Regions from separate parts of the Marinoscillum luteum genome, predicted to be linked through region 3. Evidence: riboswitches for the same ligand, from Rfam matches in the RefSeq annotation. Region 3 holds a riboswitch; each other region holds the start of a gene.
The links. Region 3 has a riboswitch for S-adenosylmethionine ahead of ACHKAR_RS21300 (nitrite reductase). Riboswitches for the same ligand answer to the same signal wherever they lie in the genome.

Region 1: it holds a riboswitch for S-adenosylmethionine, as region 3 does, so the genes downstream of both, ACHKAR_RS14655 (O-acetylhomoserine aminocarboxypropyltransferase/cysteine synthase family protein) here and ACHKAR_RS21300 (nitrite reductase) in region 3, are expected to answer to the same signal.
Region 2: it holds a riboswitch for S-adenosylmethionine, as region 3 does, so the genes downstream of both, ACHKAR_RS03695 (homocysteine S-methyltransferase family protein) here and ACHKAR_RS21300 (nitrite reductase) in region 3, are expected to answer to the same signal.

The regions. Positions count from the first base shown of each region.
Region 1 is NZ_JBIPKE010000018.1:263,983-269,600, forward strand. Features, by position in the region: gene ACHKAR_RS14650 (homoserine O-acetyltransferase family protein) at 1-963, opposite strand, end outside; gene ACHKAR_RS14655 (O-acetylhomoserine aminocarboxypropyltransferase/cysteine synthase family protein) at 956-2,281, opposite strand; SAM riboswitch class I at 2,529-2,619, opposite strand; gene sucD (succinate--CoA ligase subunit alpha) at 2,753-3,625, opposite strand; gene ACHKAR_RS14665 (alpha/beta hydrolase family protein) at 3,768-4,637, shown strand; gene ACHKAR_RS14670 (KdsC family phosphatase) at 4,638-5,120, opposite strand; gene aroF (3-deoxy-7-phosphoheptulonate synthase) at 5,120-5,618, opposite strand, start outside.
Region 2 is NZ_JBIPKE010000012.1:67,105-72,722, reverse strand. Features, by position in the region: gene metF (methylenetetrahydrofolate reductase [NAD(P)H]) at 1-124, opposite strand, end outside; gene metH (methionine synthase) at 186-2,861, opposite strand; gene ACHKAR_RS03700 (four helix bundle protein) at 2,889-3,251, opposite strand; gene ACHKAR_RS03695 (homocysteine S-methyltransferase family protein) at 3,267-4,280, opposite strand; SAM riboswitch class I at 4,330-4,447, opposite strand; gene ACHKAR_RS03690 (Ppx/GppA phosphatase family protein) at 4,534-5,439, shown strand; gene ACHKAR_RS03685 (CBU_0592 family membrane protein) at 5,482-5,618, shown strand, end outside.
Region 3 is NZ_JBIPKE010000020.1:864,096-869,713, forward strand. Features, by position in the region: gene ACHKAR_RS21290 (precorrin-2 dehydrogenase/sirohydrochlorin ferrochelatase family protein) at 1-565, opposite strand, end outside; gene cobA (uroporphyrinogen-III C-methyltransferase) at 562-1,329, opposite strand; gene ACHKAR_RS21300 (nitrite reductase) at 1,333-3,453, opposite strand; SAM riboswitch class I at 3,792-3,901, opposite strand; gene ACHKAR_RS21305 (amidophosphoribosyltransferase) at 4,074-5,618, opposite strand, start outside.

The DNA of each region.
Region 1 (5,618 bases), on a different contig from region 3:
GATCAATTCAGAAATCTGTTCCGATTCAGTCAGAAATCCATCATGACCAAATGCGGATGTGACCAAACGGAATTTTGCATCCGGTATGAGCCCGGCAATGTACTGCTGCTCCTCCGGGGGGAAAAGTATATCTGTATCTATACCGATCACCAGTGCTTTGGATCGGATACGTTTCAGGGCAGTTTCTGCCGACCCGAAATGCCTGCCTACGTGGTGGCTATCCATGGCCTTGGAGAGGTAATAATAACTCTCCACTGAAAATCGCTTACGGAGTTTCTCACCCTGATATCGCTGATAAGAGGATGCCGAGAAGTCATCCCATCGCTGGTCTATGTCTCGCTGCGTTTTGTTATAGGTGTTGTAGTGCCTGTATGATAGCATGGCTATGGCTCGGGCGGCCTCCAGTCCTTTGGCACTATCGATGTTTTCCAGCGCCATTCGCTGCGCTTCGTTGAAGGCAATCCCCCATGGGGAATGGAAAGCGTTGGTCGCTAAGGGTACGATGTGATCAAAAAGTGTAGGCTCTTCCACGGCCCATTCCAGAAGCTGCTGTCCACCCATAGATCCACCGATTCCCAGATGGATGGTTTCGATTCCCAAATGCGCTTTCAGTAGCTTGTGAGCATTCACCATGTCACGGATCGTGACCAGAGGGAAGTTATAGTTTTTTGGTCCGGTGGTGCCGTAGCATGAGCCCAGCATATTGGCACATACGACGAACTTATCTTCCGGATCGATAGCCTTACCGGGACCCACAAGCTCGGGCCACCACTCCGCGGGGTTCCCGTTTGCAGTGAGGGCATGAAACACCCAGGCCACATTGGTCTTCTCACTATTGAGCGTACCGTAGGTGGTGTAGGAAATCCGGACATTCCGGAGTGTGTCTCCACACTCCAGGATGAACGGTTCTTCTACTTTGAGGATCGCAGATTTTGGCTGTATTTGTTCGATGGTATTAGGCATTAACTTGATTGTCTGCATATATTTTTTCGAAAGCCTGCTGGAAATCCGCTTTGATATCATCGATGTGCTCGATGCCCAAAGAGACTCTGAGCAGGTTGGGAAGTACGCCCGCATTTAATTGTTCTTCATTGGATAATTGCTGGTGGGTGGTGGCCGCAGGCTGTATGATCAGCGTCTTGGCATCCCCCACATTGGCCAGATGACTGACCAACTCTAGATTATCTACTAGTTGTGTGGCCAACTCTTTTTCTCCCTTCAGGGTAAATGAGAGCACTCCTCCAAACCCGTTTTTGAGGTATTTTTTGGCAAGCTCATGATAGCTGCTGCTTTTCAGACCTGGATAGTTGACGGTTTCTACCAGTGGGTGCTGCTCCAGCCATTGTGCCAGCTCCAATGCATTATCCACGGTGCGCTGCACGCGCAGTGATAAAGTTTCCAGTCCCTGCAAAAGCAAGAAGCTATTGAATGGGCTGAGTGCCGGTCCAAAATCTCTTAGACCTTCCACCCGGGCTCGGATAGCAAAGGCAATATTGGGCAGACCTAGCGGATTTCCTTCTCCAAACACATCCCAGAAGACCAATCCGTGATAGCCCTCAGAAGGCTCGGTAAACTGCGGGAATTTTCCATTGCCCCAGTTGAAATTTCCACCATCTACGATCACACCGCCAATGCTTGTGCCATGGCCACCGATCCATTTGGTAGCCGAGGCAGTGACCACTGAAGCCCCATGCTCCAAAGGTCGAAAGAGGTAGCCACCGGCTCCAAAAGTATTGTCCACTATGAGTGGAATATTGTTTGCTTTGGCTACTGCCGCGATCGCCTCAAAATCAGGCACATTGAAACCCGGATTGCCGATGGTTTCCAGATAAATGGCTTTGGTTTTCTCATCGATCAATTTCTCAAACTCTTCGGCCTGGTCGCTTTCAGCAAACTTCACTTTAATGCCGAGGCGCTTGAAGGCTACTTTAAACTGATTGTAAGTGCCGCCATAGAGAAATGAGCTGGACACAAAGTTGTCACCAGACTCCAGAATATTGCTGAGTGCGATAAACTGAGCAGCTTGCCCGGAGCCTACCGCCAATGCGGCCACTCCCCCTTCCAGTGCAGCGATACGCTTCTCGAATACATCATTGGTGGGATTCATGATCCGACTATAGATGTTTCCAAATTCCTTCAGGGCGAAAAGGTTAGCGCCGTGCTCGGAGTTTTTGAATCCGAATGAAGTAGTTTGATAAATAGGCACAGCCCGTGATCCTGTAGTGGGGTCTATTTCCTGGCCTGCGTGTAGTTGTAAGGTTTCAAATTTTAATGCTGACATGAGTGTATATTTTTTAAGATTCTAGAATAGTATATGGGGTATGCTTTTATGACCAAAGACAATACATGAATCGGCCTGCGGATTTTCCAATAACTAAAAGGAACAATACCTGCGGAATTAGCAGTAGTAACACATACAACAGAACCCTCTGTCGATCGGAGAATGTGAAATAGATAACCTTGCTTCAATGCTTGGCAAAAAAGCAGTTGCTTTCGCAAAAGTGTTTTTGTTGAATTTCATAACTATCAATTTATATATCAGGAATTAGCACCTTCCCGTTTAGGGTGGGGGTTGCTAGCGCTTCTTAGAGCCTGTCTCTCAGCGCTTCTTTATAAATCGATGCTTTATCGATTTGAGAGCACAAACGTAACACGGAAAAATTAGTTTGCAAAAAAAAAGAAGGGCAATAAAAAAATAAAGCCGGTCAGAAAATTCTGACCGGCTTATCTATATCTAATCGAACTAAAGTTATTAGCCCAATGCTTTTTTCATGACTTCCCCGATATCTGCAGGGGAGTTGACCACATGGATGCCATTGGCGGCCATGATCTTCATTTTGGCGGCAGCAGTGTCATCTGCGCCACCGATAATGGCTCCGGCATGGCCCATTCTTCTTCCGGGAGGTGCTGTTTGGCCGGCAATAAATCCTACTACAGGCTTTTTGTTGCCATTTTCTTTGATCCATTTGGCTGCCTCAGCTTCGTAGTTTCCACCGATTTCACCGATCATCACGATCCCTTCAGTCTCCGGATCCTCCATGAGCAACTGTACAGCATCTTTGGTAGAAGTACCGATGATAGGATCTCCTCCAATACCGATGGCGGTAGTAATACCCAATCCTGCTTTTACTACCTGATCGGCTGCTTCGTAGGTCAATGTTCCTGATTTAGAAACGATCCCAATATTTCCTTTCTTAAATACAAAACCTGGCATAATGCCCACTTTGGCTTCACCCGGAGTGATCACCCCAGGGCAGTTTGGCCCTACCAGTTTGGCTCCTCTGGCAATGGCGTAAGGTTTGGCTTTCATCATGTCCTTCACAGGAATACCCTCTGTGATGGTGATGATAACCTTGATGCCTGCATCAGCAGCTTCCATGATGGCATCAGCAGCGAATGCTGGTGGCACGAAGATGATAGATACGTCAGCACCTGTTGCATCTACGGCATCCTTCACAGTATTAAACACAGGTTTGTCCAGGTGGCTTTGTCCACCTTTGCCTGGAGTTACGCCTCCTACTACATTCGTGCCATACTCAATCATCTGAGTGGCGTGGAAGGTTCCTTCAGTGCCGGTAAAGCCCTGTACGATTACTTTAGAATCTTTATTAACTAGAACGCTCATTTTGGATTGGTTTCTATTTGAGTTGCAAAAATATTTGAAATGGACACATTGCCAAACGGATTGTGAATATAAAGTATTATAATACATTTGCGGCAGTCAGATGTCATCCGCCACATCGGCAAATTCAGTATAAAAACAAGGCATGCATAAGGCTGAAGGGTTTCAGATCATTTCGGAGGATAAAACTAAAATAAGCGCTACGCTTTTTTCAGGGGATGCCAAAAGCGCACATCTGATCATCGTGAGCCCTGCGGCTGGGGCCCCTCAGCGCTACTACAAAGGGTTTGCAGACTACGCTTGCCAATACAAAGAATTTGATGTGATCACTTTTGACTATCGGGGGATAGGAGACTCGCTGCACAGCTCGGTCAAAGACGAGCGCTGCAAAATGAGCGACTGGGGAGACAAAGACCTCAATAGCGTGATTGCCTGGGCGAATAAAAAATATGATAAAATTTTCCTAATAGGTCACAGTGTGGCGGGGCAGATTTTTCCAAAAGCGGCCAACAATGGGCGCATTAGATCAGCTTACTTTGTTGGGTCTCAATCTGCCTATAATGGACACTGGAAGGGCTTTTGGTGGCTGTATGTACTGATTTTCTGGTATATTTTAATACCCACCACTGTGGCCATCTACCGCTACTTGCCGGGCTGGACCATGGGTGGAAAAATAGATATCCCCAGGAATGCGGCACTCGAGTGGAGAAAGTGGGGAACCCACCCTCAGGGCGTATTGCAAGGGAGTAAGGAGATGGCCCAAAAATTTGATGCAGTAAGAATCCCAGTGCATTTTGTGAATATTCAGGATGATAAGCTGCTGGCACCTTCGGCCGCAACGCAGGCCCTGATGCATTATTATCGAAATGCCGTGACCACTTTCCAGTTTATCAAACCAAAAGATCTGGGATTTGAAAAAATTGGCCATTTTGGCTTTTTCAAAAAGAAGTTTGCCAGGAAGCTCTGGCCAATGCCCATCTTCTTCTTCACTCAGTTTTTAAATAAATTTGATTGATCAGTCCTCCGAAAGGATAAATCGATCAATAAATTCTCGCACCGCAGCATCACCACCTTTTCTGTCCAATACCACTTTCGCAATTTTCTTAATACCGGATGCTGCATCCGCCGGGCAGGCAGAAAAACCCACTTTTTGCATGACCTCCAGGTCATTGAGGTCGTCACCAATAAAACAGACCTCACTGTAGCTGATGTCGAGTGCTTTCATCCATTCATTTAAGACCTCAAGCTTGGGGCGTTGGCCCACATAAAAGTGCTTCATGCCCAGCATATTGGCTCGGGAGTTGACCATTTCTGTGGCCAGACTATGGCTAATGATGCCCACTTCCACGCCAGCCTTGATAGCTTCCTTGATACCTAGCCCGTCACGGGCATGAAATTTTTTAAACTGCCTGCCATCCTCCATGATGTAGATCCCTCCGTCGGTCATGGTGCCGTCTACATCCAGTACCAGGAGCTTAATGTGTGAAAGTTTAGACATCAGATTAATTTTTGACCCACCGCCTCTGCGACAGGTTTTAGTGAATGAAACATTTTGGTAAACTCATCAAAATTGAGTTGCTGGGCGGCATCAGATTTCGCCAGTTCGGGTGTTGGGTGGGTTTCTATCAGCAAACCATCAATCCCCATCGCTACAGCAGCTCTGGTGAGATCAGGGATGCCATATCTATAGCCCATGGCATGGCTGGGGTCTACCACCACGGGCAAGTTGGTGAATTCCTTCAGATAGGCCACACCGGTCAGGTCGAGGGTAAACCTGGTTTTATTTTCAAATGTGCGAATACCCCGTTCGCACAGCATGACATTGGGATTGCCACCGGAAAGGATAAACTCTGCTGCCTGCACAAACTCCTGCAGGGTGGTACCGAAGCCTCTTTTGAGCAGAACTGGTTTGGTAGACTTTCCGCATTTCCGTAGAATACTCTGGTCATACATGGCTTTGGTGCCGATTTGTACAATGTCTGCATGGTCAATCACC
Region 2 (5,618 bases), on a different contig from region 3:
ATTCCATCAATGGATCTATGTGCGCAAAAAGTGAATCAATACTATCTCCCTTCTTTGGGGGGATGATTTCGAGTGAAAACAAGGTGCTTTCCGTGGAAGCTTTGATATGTTCGGTTACTTTCATTTTTCTATATAAAAAGCCAATTAAAACCTGGCTAACGATAATTTATTCTACTCAGAGCTCATTAAGAATTGTAGCCCAAATTAGGTGCAAGCCAGCGCTCCACCTCAGACAGCTCCATCTGTTTACGTCGGGCATAGTCTTCCATCTGATCCTTATATATTTTGCCCAGTCCAAAATATTTTGACTCTGGGTGGGAAAAGTAAAACCCACTGACGGAAGCTGCCGGGAACATAGCCATGCTTTCCGTGAGCTCCACGCCTATGCTCTCTTCTGCTTTTAGCAAGCCAAAAAGCGGTGGCTTTTCGGTATGATCCGGGCAGGCAGGATAACCTGGCGCAGGACGGATGCCCTGGTAAGTCTCCTTGATCAGATCATCATTCTGCAACTGCTCATCCTTGGCATATCCCCAGAGTTCTTTCCGCACTTTTTCATGCATCATTTCAGCCAGGGCTTCCGCAAATCTATCCGCCACAGCCTTGATCATGATGGACGAATAATCGTCATGATCTGCCTCATACTTTTCCGCAATTTCTTTGGCCCCAAACACGGACACGGCAAAACCACCAAGGTAATCCTGCTGGCCGGTTTCCTTTGGAGCAATGAAATCTGACAAGCTGATATTCGGCAGGTTAGAGCCCTTCTGTCCCTGCTGTCGCAAAAAGTGGAAGGTCTCCTGCAACTTGCCTGACTCATCATAAATCTCCACATCATCCCCTACGGCATTGGCAGGAAATAAACCTACCACGGCACTTGCACGAAGCTCTCCATTGGCAATCACCTGATCAATCATCGCGTTGGCTTCATCATATAGCTTCCTGGCCTCCTTACCGATGGTCTGGTTTTCGAAAATTTGCGGGTATTTTCCTTTCAGCATCCAGGTGGAAAAGAAAGGTGTCCAATCAATGTATTTCCTGATATCGGACAGGCCGACATTTTCAAAAACCTGAAGCCCGGTATGATTTGGAACCGGAACCTGATAGGATTCCCAATCTATTTTCACCTTATTGGCCCTGGCAGCTTCATAGGTAATTCGTGCTTTTTCGGACTGACGACTCTCATGGCTGACCCTCAGCTCCTGATACTCTTCCACCGTTTTCTGCACCAGCGCATCTCTTTTCTCTCCCAGAAGGTCCGAGGCTACCCCCACACTTTTGGAAGCATCCAACACATGAATCACCGGGCCAGAATATTTAGGTGCAATTTTCACGGCAGTATGAATCCTGCTGGTGGTAGCCCCACCTATGAGCAATGGTTTCTTGATCCCTCTGCGCTCCATCTCAGCGGAAACATGCACCATCTCGTCCAGCGAAGGGGTAATCAATCCACTAAGGCCAATAATGTCTGCATTCTGCTTCTCTGCTTCGTCCAGAATGCGCTCTGCTGGAACCATCACCCCCAGATCCACGATATCATAGTTGTTGCATCCCAGAACGACGCCCACGATGTTTTTCCCAATGTCGTGCACATCGCCTTTCACGGTAGCCAGCAGGATCTTTCCCTTGCTAGTCTTGGTATCACCGGAGCGCTCCTTCTCTTTTTCCAGATAGGGAATCAGATAAGCCACGGACTTCTTCATTACCCGGGCGCTTTTCACCACCTGAGGCAAAAACATCTTACCCGAACCGAAGAGATCTCCCACCACATTCATACCATCCATCAGCGGACCTTCTATCACGTGCAAAGGCTTATCATATTGCTGCCTGGCCTCCTCAGTATCTTCTTCTATATAGTCCACAATCCCTTTGACCAGTGCATGCTTCAGCCGCTCCTGCACCGATTGTTCACGCCAGGCATTGTCTTCCACTTTCACTTTACCCTGACCCTTTACGTTTTCGGCAAGTGTCAGCAACCGCTCCGTAGCATCCGGCCGGCGATTGAGCAGTACATCTTCTACATGCTCCAGCAGGTCTTTAGGGATTTCGTCATAGACCTCTATCAAGCCGGCATTGACAATGCCCATGTCCATACCATGTTTGATACCATGATAAAGAAATGCCGAGTGCATGGCTTCCCGCACCACATTATTACCTCTGAAGGAGAATGAAACATTGCTCACTCCGCCACTTACTTTGGCGCCGGGCAGGTTTTCCTTGATCCATTTGGTGGCGTTGAAAAAATCCACCGCGTAGTTGTTATGTTCTTCTATACCCGTAGCTACCGGGAAAATATTCGGATCAAAAATGATGTCCTCTCGGGCAAAGCCCACGGTATCTACCAGCAGGTCATAGCAGCGCTTGCAGATGCTGATTCGGCGCTCGTAGGTATCGGCTTGACCTGCTTCATCGAAGGCCATGACCACTACTGCAGCACCATATTGTCGTATTTTGTTCGCTTGTCGCAAAAACGGTTCTTCCCCTTCTTTCAAACTAATGGAGTTCACCACGCCCTTGCCCTGAATGCACTGCAATCCTGCCTCTATGATCTCCCATTTGGAGGAGTCTATCATTATCGGAATTCTGGAGATCTCTGGCTCGGAAGCAATGAGGTTGAGGAATTTTACCATGGCCGCTTTACCATCCAGCATACCCTCGTCCATGTTGACATCCAGGATCTGTGCACCACTGCGCACCTGATCGAGTGCTACGTCCAGCGCTTCATCATATTTATCCTCCAGGATCAATCGCTTGAAACGAGCCGAACCTGTAATATTGGTTCGCTCACCCACGTTCACGAAGTTCGTTTCAGCAGTGATGATCAAAGGCTCAAGGCCTGAGAGTTTTAGTGGTTTAATATTCATCCGTTATCTGTATTCAGTATCCAGTTATCAGTTTGTTTCATTCAATGATTTCCGGAAAGACTGAATCATTTTTGTAAGTATTAATAATTCTTGATATAAGGCATCAAACTGATCGGTAGTGATTAATTGCCTGGCTCTGGCCAAGTAGATACATCCCACCACCTCAACGCAAGACCTCAGCGAGATCGCCAGAAATCTCTTAAACTCCTTCTTCGTTTGACCTGTACTCCCCTCTGCGATATTCAGGGAAACAGAATCCGCCGCTCTCTTCATTTGACTTGTTAAGGCAAACCTCTCCTCAACCGGAAAACACTTGGTCAATGCATTCACGTTCTGCGACAACTCCAGTGCTTTCTGCCAGATTTTCAGGTTTTCAAATATGAATGACATGAAACCGCCGACTGATTACTGAAAACCGAGATCTGAAGTCATTTGCTTCCTCGGCTCATACCTTCCTGCCACTTCGGCGATGGCCCTGATGTGATCGGGAGTGGTACCACAGCACCCACCCAAAATATTCACTAACCCCTCTTGCAAGTACTCTTCTACCTGGGCAGCCATTTCCTCGGCGCTCTCATCATATTCCCCAAACTCATTGGGCAGTCCGGCATTGGGGTGAGCGCTTACCAGAAAATCAGACTTCTCAGCGAGGGTCTGCAGATAAGGGCGCAGCTGCTTGGCACCCAGCGCACAGTTCAAACCAATACTGAGCAAAGGCATGTGAGAAACCGAAATCAAAAAGGCCTCTGTGGTCTGACCAGAAAGGGTCCTCCCGGAAGCATCAGTGATCGTGCCCGACACCATGATCGGCACGCGCGCACCCCTTGCTCTGACTACCTCATCTATGGCCATGAGTGCTGCTTTGGCATTCAGCGTGTCAAAAACAGTTTCTACCAACAGCGCATCCGCACCACCGTCCAAAAGTCCTTTGACCTGCTCTATGTAGGCTTCTTTCAACCCTTCAAAGGTCACTGCACGGAAACCTGGGTCGTTGACATCCGGTGAGAGTGAGGCGGTTCTGTTCGTTGGCCCAATAGACCCTGCCACAAATCTGGGCTTGTGAGGCTCCTTAGCGGTGAATTCATCCGCTACCTCCCGCGCAATCTTCGCACTCTCATAGTTGAGTTGGTAAGCCAGGTGCTCCAGCTGATAATCTGCCTGGGCAATGGTAGTGCTGCTGAATGTGTTGGTCTCGGCAATGTCTGCACCTGCTGCAAAGTAGGCTGCGTGTATTTCCTTGATCACATCCGGTCGGGTGATGGAAAGCAGGTCATTGTTGCCCTTCAGGGATGAGGGATGATTCTGGAGCGACTCATTTCTAAAATCCTCCTCTTCCAGCTTATACCGCTGGATCATGGTGCCCATGGCACCATCCAAAATCAATATTCTCTCCTGAGCTATTTCTTCTAGCTTGTTCATATCCAAAGATTAAAACCATTTATTCAGGAGAAAGGTACCGGAGTGGATTACTTTATCTCTTCCAGACAATGCCTGGATGGGAGTTGGCACCGAAATTCTGATCAGATGACCAGAAAAGGTTGCCAAGGCTTCATAGGGCCCAATCCCTCTGCCTTTCTCGATAAATGTGGTGGCAAATATAGGGGGAGATTAACACAATAAAAACATTTGCAATTAGGTTCTCATCCGCCCAAAGGAGTATTTTTACTCCCCAATGAAATTTGCTGCAATAGACATAGGCTCCAATGCCATCCGCTTACAGGTCACCAAAGTAATCGAATATGAACAGCTCATCACCTTCAAAAAACTCCAGTATGTGAGGTTTCCACTCAGACTTGGTCATGACGTGTTTACCAACAAAATGATCAGTCCGGTGAATCAGGAGAAGTTCGTGAAACTGATGACCGCCTACAAAAACCTGATAGACCTCTATGGGGTGGACCACTATTTTGGCTGTGCCACCTCTGCCATGCGCGAGTCTGCCAACGGAAAAGCACTTACCGAAAGGGTGCTGAATGAGGTGGGCTTAAAAATCAACATCATCAGTGGTGTGAAAGAAGCCGAAATGATCAATGAAGTGATTAGTCTGGATCTGGATGACAAAACCTACCTGCATGTGGATGTGGGTGGGGGTAGCACCGAGCTCAATTTCTATTATAAACAGAAGAAAGTGGCTTCCAAATCCTTCAAAATCGGATCAGTGAGGCGGCTGGAGCGTCACGACTCACCCAGGGCCTGGAAGGAGATAGAGCGCTGGGTAAAAGATGAACTCAAAGACCATAAGGAGAAAGTCACAGCCATAGGCACGGGCGGAAACATCAACAAAATATATGAGCTCTCGCCGGTTTCCAAAAAAAGGAAAATCTCGCTGGAAAGCATCATGAAAGTGCAGGACTACCTCGGCAACCTCACCCTGGATGAGCGCCTGAACCGGCTGCAACTGAACCCCGACCGGGCCGATGTAATCATCCCTGCTTCGGAAATCTATGTGCACGCCATGAAGGCTGCCGGAGCCAGGTCCATGCTAGTACCCGACATTGGGTTGAAAGACGGAATCAACTATTACCTTTTTGAGAAGTACTACCCCAGACGCGGAAAGATCTTTGTGAAAAACTCATGATCTGAAAATCCCTACATTTGCCGATCTAAAAATCGCGCAATCATGACAATCATAGAAGCTATTGGCTGGCTGGGTGCCGGCTCACTCCTGGTAGGTTTTGTACTCAACATCTTTCAGAAGATCGCCGCTGGCTCCTTCCCTTATTTACTCCTCAACCTGGGTGGCTCGGCACTCCTGCT
Region 3 (5,618 bases):
TGAGGCGCTCTACCTTCTCATTAAAATCTCCCTTCAGGTCATCTCGTATTGTTTTCAGCTGGTTCAGTAATTCAGGTGTGCTGTCTGGCAAAATATCCTCCAACACTTCTCTGAATCGCTTGGCGAAAGTGGGTGACTTCCCGTTTGTACTAATCCCAATTTTCAGGTCCCCCTTTTTCACAGTAGACCCCAGGTAAAAGTCGCAAAGGTCAGGGGTGTCGGCAACATTTGTCAGCAACCTTAACTTTTTGGCCTTTTTCTTCAGTTTCTCATGAAGCGAATAATCATCAGTAGCGAGTATCAAAAGGTCAGCACCTTTCAGGTCACCACCCCTGACTTTACGATTTAATATTTCTATAAACTCCGATCCATCAGCGAGCTCTTGCAAGGCCGGAAGGATCAATGGAGCAATAATTCTTATTCGAGCTTTAGGATCATTCTTCAGCAATGCTTCTACTTTTTCCAGGCCCACATTTCCTCCACCCACCACCACGGTCTGTATCTGGTTGAGCTTTAGAAAAACCGGAAATAACACATTACCCTCAGAAATACCTACTTCATTCATGCTACCTCGGATTTAGCTGCTTCCCACCAGGTATTCACCTGCTGCTGGTTGCTAGCCTGGGCAGCCCCTTCTCCAAAAATCAAAAGTGCTGGTGCCTCAGGTTTCGCTTTGGCTGCTATGGCCGCTATATCTTTTGCCTTCCCTTTGATGACATCTCCATCAGCGTGAGAACCCTTGCTAATAATGGCTGCGGGTAAGTCACCCCGTCCGAACTCCACATATGCCCTCGCAATCAGGTCTATTTTACCTAATCCCATAAAAAATAAAGTGGTAGGTGAATGCTCAGCAGCTCTGAGTACATCCTCGCTGAGCGTACCCTCACTGGTAGTAGCAGTCACCACCGTAAAGCTTTGATTGACCCCACGGCAAGTCAGTGGTATCCCAAAATAGCCCGGCAGCATCACACTACTGATACCCAGCACCACGTCCACCTCTATTCCATGCCTCTCAGCAATCGCTTTTTCTTCACACCCGCGTGCAAAAACAAACGGATCTCCACCCTTGAGACGCACCACATGGCCCATCTCTTTGGCATATTGCACAATCAGGTGATTGATCGTATCCTGCGACACACTAGACTTGCCTGCCCTTTTGCCCACAGGTATGTGCACCGCATCTGGCGCATAGCTCAAAAGCTCAGGATCCACCAGCGCATCATACAGGACTACATCAGCTTTTTGTAGAGCCTTCACACCTTTCACAGTGATCAGCTCAGGATCTCCGGGACCAGCGCCCACGAGCGTAAGTTTTGGTGTTTTCGTCATCACTTATGCTTTATAAAATTCGTTTACTACCAACTTGTCTTTAGCCTCTTTGCTTCGGAAATTATTGACCTGGGCAAAGAAATCATTGGCCTGACCAAGATATGCGGCTGCAAAAGCTTCGTCGGGCTCGTACTTATTAATCTGGAGTACTAACTCAGAGAAGGATTCGATCCCTTCAAACTCACCTGTCTCGACACAATGTTTCTGGAAGTCTTCTATGATACCAATGTGGGTATTGCACTGCACATCTTTGCTGAGCAAAATAGCCTTGGCTCCAATGACAAACGTATTGTAACTGTAGTAGATAGCATCCGCCCACTTGCCCTCTGCCAGGGTTCTTTTACCACTAGCCAAGCGATCGCCGGCATCATTGAGGATGGTACCCACCAAATCCATCATAACTCCTGCGCACTCTCCCACGCCAATTTCCGGCACAAAATCATCTACTTTGCCCCAATCCTGATAATCTTCATCACGAAGCGTTTTCACATCGGCAATGTGTTTCAGGATATCATAGAAGTATCGTTTTCCCCTTCTTCTAAAGTAAGCGTTGAAATACTCCTCCTCAGTGGCATTTTCCTCATAGTCATTGAGCAAAGTCCTCACCGTATCCGGAATTCGCTTGGTAGGTATTTTGATAACCTTCTCTGCAATATTCCCTTTTCCATCTGGATCAAGCCCTCCGCCTATCACCACCTGCATGGCTGGAGATACCTTGTCACCGTTCTTGATGCTACTGCCATGGAAGCCAATATTGGCCACCATATGCTGGCCACAAGAGTTCATACATCCGCTTATTTTTATTTTAATCAAAGTTTCATCCACCAGGTGGGGAAACTCATCACGGATCAAATCTTCCAAAACAAGGGCCAGTGCAGTACTATTGGTCACCCCAAGGTTACAGGTGTCTGTACCCGGGCAGGCTGTCACATCCGCGAGGGTATCAAAGCCCGGAGCTGCATAATCCAACTCCTGCAAGGCCTGGTACACCGCGGGGATATTCTCCAGACGGATGTATTTGAGTAGCAACCCCTGGTTGAGGGTAAACCGAATGTCTTCAGCAGCATATGTTCGAGCTATGTCAGCCAGTTTTCTTGCCTTTGGTGATTTGATGTCTCCAAGAGGTATTCTCACTTTCACGGCGTAGAATCCTTCCTGCTTCTGCTCAAACACGTTGGTGAGAAACCATTCCTTATAAGCAGTATTGGGCTCAAAATCACCCACTCCCAAGATCGACTGATCCTCAGGCACTTTGGTGATCACCTTTTTGGTGTTGATCTTGTAGGTCTGATGCTTCAGAGATTTGCGCTCTTCTTCTATCAGTTTCATGAACCCTTCAAGACCGATCCCCTTGTTAGGCTCTATCAGATACTTCAGTCTCGCTTTGTGTCTTCGCTCCCGCTCTCCGTACCGATCAAACACCCGAAGGCCTGCTTCTATAAAAGGAATCAGTTCATCCTGAGGTAGGAAATCATAAGCCAACTGCCCCATAAATGACTGAGCACCAAGCCCACCACCTACAATCACTTCAAATCCGTAGGCGCCATTCTTGATCTTAGGAATAAACCCAAAATCATGGATATAAGTGAATGCCGCATCCGACTTAGAGGATGAAAAAGCAATTTTCACCTTTCTCCCCATTTCCTGACAAATGGGGTTTCTGAGGAAGTACTCAAATACCCCCTGAGCGTAGGGAGATACATCAAACGGCTCCTCGGGATCAATACCCGCATATGGAGAAGCCGTCACGTTGCGAACGGTATTACCACAAGCCTCCTTGGTGGTCACCCCTACGGACTCCAGAGCCTCCCACATTTCCGGTGTATCCTGCAGCCTCACAAAATGAAGTTGGATATTTTGTCTGGTAGTGAGGTGAAGGTTACCATTCGTATATTTTTCTGAAAGATTGGCCACCGTCTCCAGCTGATCCGGGGTGATTTTCCCAAACGGCAGCTTCAAACGAAACATCTGCACGCCTTGCTGACGCTGCCCATAAACTCCTCTGGCCAGACGAAAAGACTTGAAACGCTCCTCAGGTATTCTGCCAAGATTAAAATCCTGGATTTTATCCTTGAGCTCTTTGATGTCGGCTTTGGCCTCTTTGCTGATGTCTTTTGTGATCATTTTTTTGTTTTTTCTATAAAAAAAGCCCCTGAATGAAGTCTCCCGGGGCTTTAGTTACACAATGAAAATATTTTATTTATTTCTGGTGCTTCCCGGGATGTCATGTACAAATGCAGCATATGCAACACACGCATGCGCAGCAACAACATGACATTAGAAAGAATAAAGGGTTACAATTGAACTTAAAAGGCATTACGATAAAAGTTGTTGGATAAAAAGGTGCTGTATTTCAGTAAGGGATAGGGATCACTTACAACAACAGCAACAACAACTCATCGAATGTCTCGAGAGGTCAATTGACTTAAAAAAGAAGGTTGTTTGTAAATTCATGGTCAATTAATTCATATTTATTCCGGCAACCGCCAGAAACAGGAATTAGCACCTTAAACATTGCTTTCAGGTTGCTAGCGCTTCACAGAGCCCGTCTCTCCACGCTTCTTTATAAATCAATTATACGCTAATTGATGTGGCAAAGGTGAGTCACAAAACTGAGACTTCAAAACTTCCGAATCAAAATAACGATAACTTGTATTGAAAAATTCAATTTTTCAAAATTTTACGCTCTTATTTCCAATTTTCGCAAATGAACCACTGGCATTTCCAGCATTTCACTTCCTACGTTAATAAGCGCGCACCTCGGAGCCTTTCATAAAATTCATAAAGGCCTTATTCACCACCCGATTTCCCCCAGGCGTAGGATAATCACCCGTAAAGTACCAATCGCCAATATGGTTAGGGCATGCCTTGTGTAGGTTTTCTACCGTTTGATAGACCACTTCCAGTTCAGCTTTCATGCCTTTAGGTCGGACAATATTCGTAATCATGGCTGAAACTTCATCGTAAGTGAAAGGAGCATACAGTTCCTTCACAAAGTTGGGCTGATTTTTATCTCCCGTGCTGGCCAGACATTTTTCATATACCTCGTCCAACAGATACTCCTTATCATGCTTCTGAAGCAAGGCAAGCACCGCCCTGAAGGCCACAAAATCCTTCATCTTACTCATATCTATCCCATAGCAGTCCGGGAATCGTATCTGAGGAGCAGATGATACAATCACCACTTTTTTAGGCTCCAGCCTATCCAGCAGTGTCAGAATACTTTTCTCCAAAGTGGTACCCCTCACGATAGAATCATCGATTACCACGAGTGTATCTTTTCGCTTGTTGATCACCTCATAAGTGGTGTCATATACGTGCGCCACCAGATCGTCTCTGTGCGCATCATCGGTAATGAAAGTTCGAAGTTTGGCATCCTTCAACACTAACTTCTCCACCCTTGGGCGAAAAGAAAGTAACTCTTCCAGTGAATCCGCACTGGGCTTCTGATCGAGTATAATATCCTTTCTCTGGGCAATGAGGTAATTATCAATACCTCTGAGGAGGCCCAAAAAGGAGGTTTCCGCTGTATTGGGGATGTACGAGAAAACCGCATTTTTCAGGTCAAAATTGACCGATTTGAGGACGCTCGGGATAAGTAGTTCTCCCAATTTCCGGCGCTCATTGTAGATATCAGGATCGGTACCTCTGGAAAAATAAATCCGCTCAAAAGAACAGGACTTTTTCACCCTTGGCTCAATAAACTTCACCTCCCTGTAGCTACCATCTTTCTCAATGATCAGTGCATGACCCGGTGGTATTTCACGGATCTCATTGTAATTACATTCGAAGGTGGTTTTGATGGCTGGCTTCTCTGAAGCCACTACCACCACATCATCATCGGCATAGTAGTAGGCTGGTCGTATGCCATTGGGATCGCGCGCTACGAATGCTGCGCCATACCCCAGCATCCCCGTCATGGTGTATCCACCATCAAAGTCGCGGCAGGACTTTTCAAGAATACGCTGCAGATCGAGTTCCTGCTCTATGATGTCCGTGATTTCAATATTGGTTTTAGTCCCCCTGTATTTATTGAAAACTGCCTGATTGGCTTCATCCAAAAAGTGGCCAATTTTCTCCATCACGGTAACGGTATCCACCATTTCCTTAGGGTGCTGCCCCAAAGAGACCAGCTTGTCAAAAAGCTCGTCCACGTTAGTCATGTTGAAGTTGCCGGCCATCACCAGGTTTCGACTTCTCCAGTTATTTTGTCTTAAAAAAGGATGGCAGCTTTCGATCCCGTTCTTTCCATGTGTACCATACCTCAGGTGACCCAGCCATACTTCACC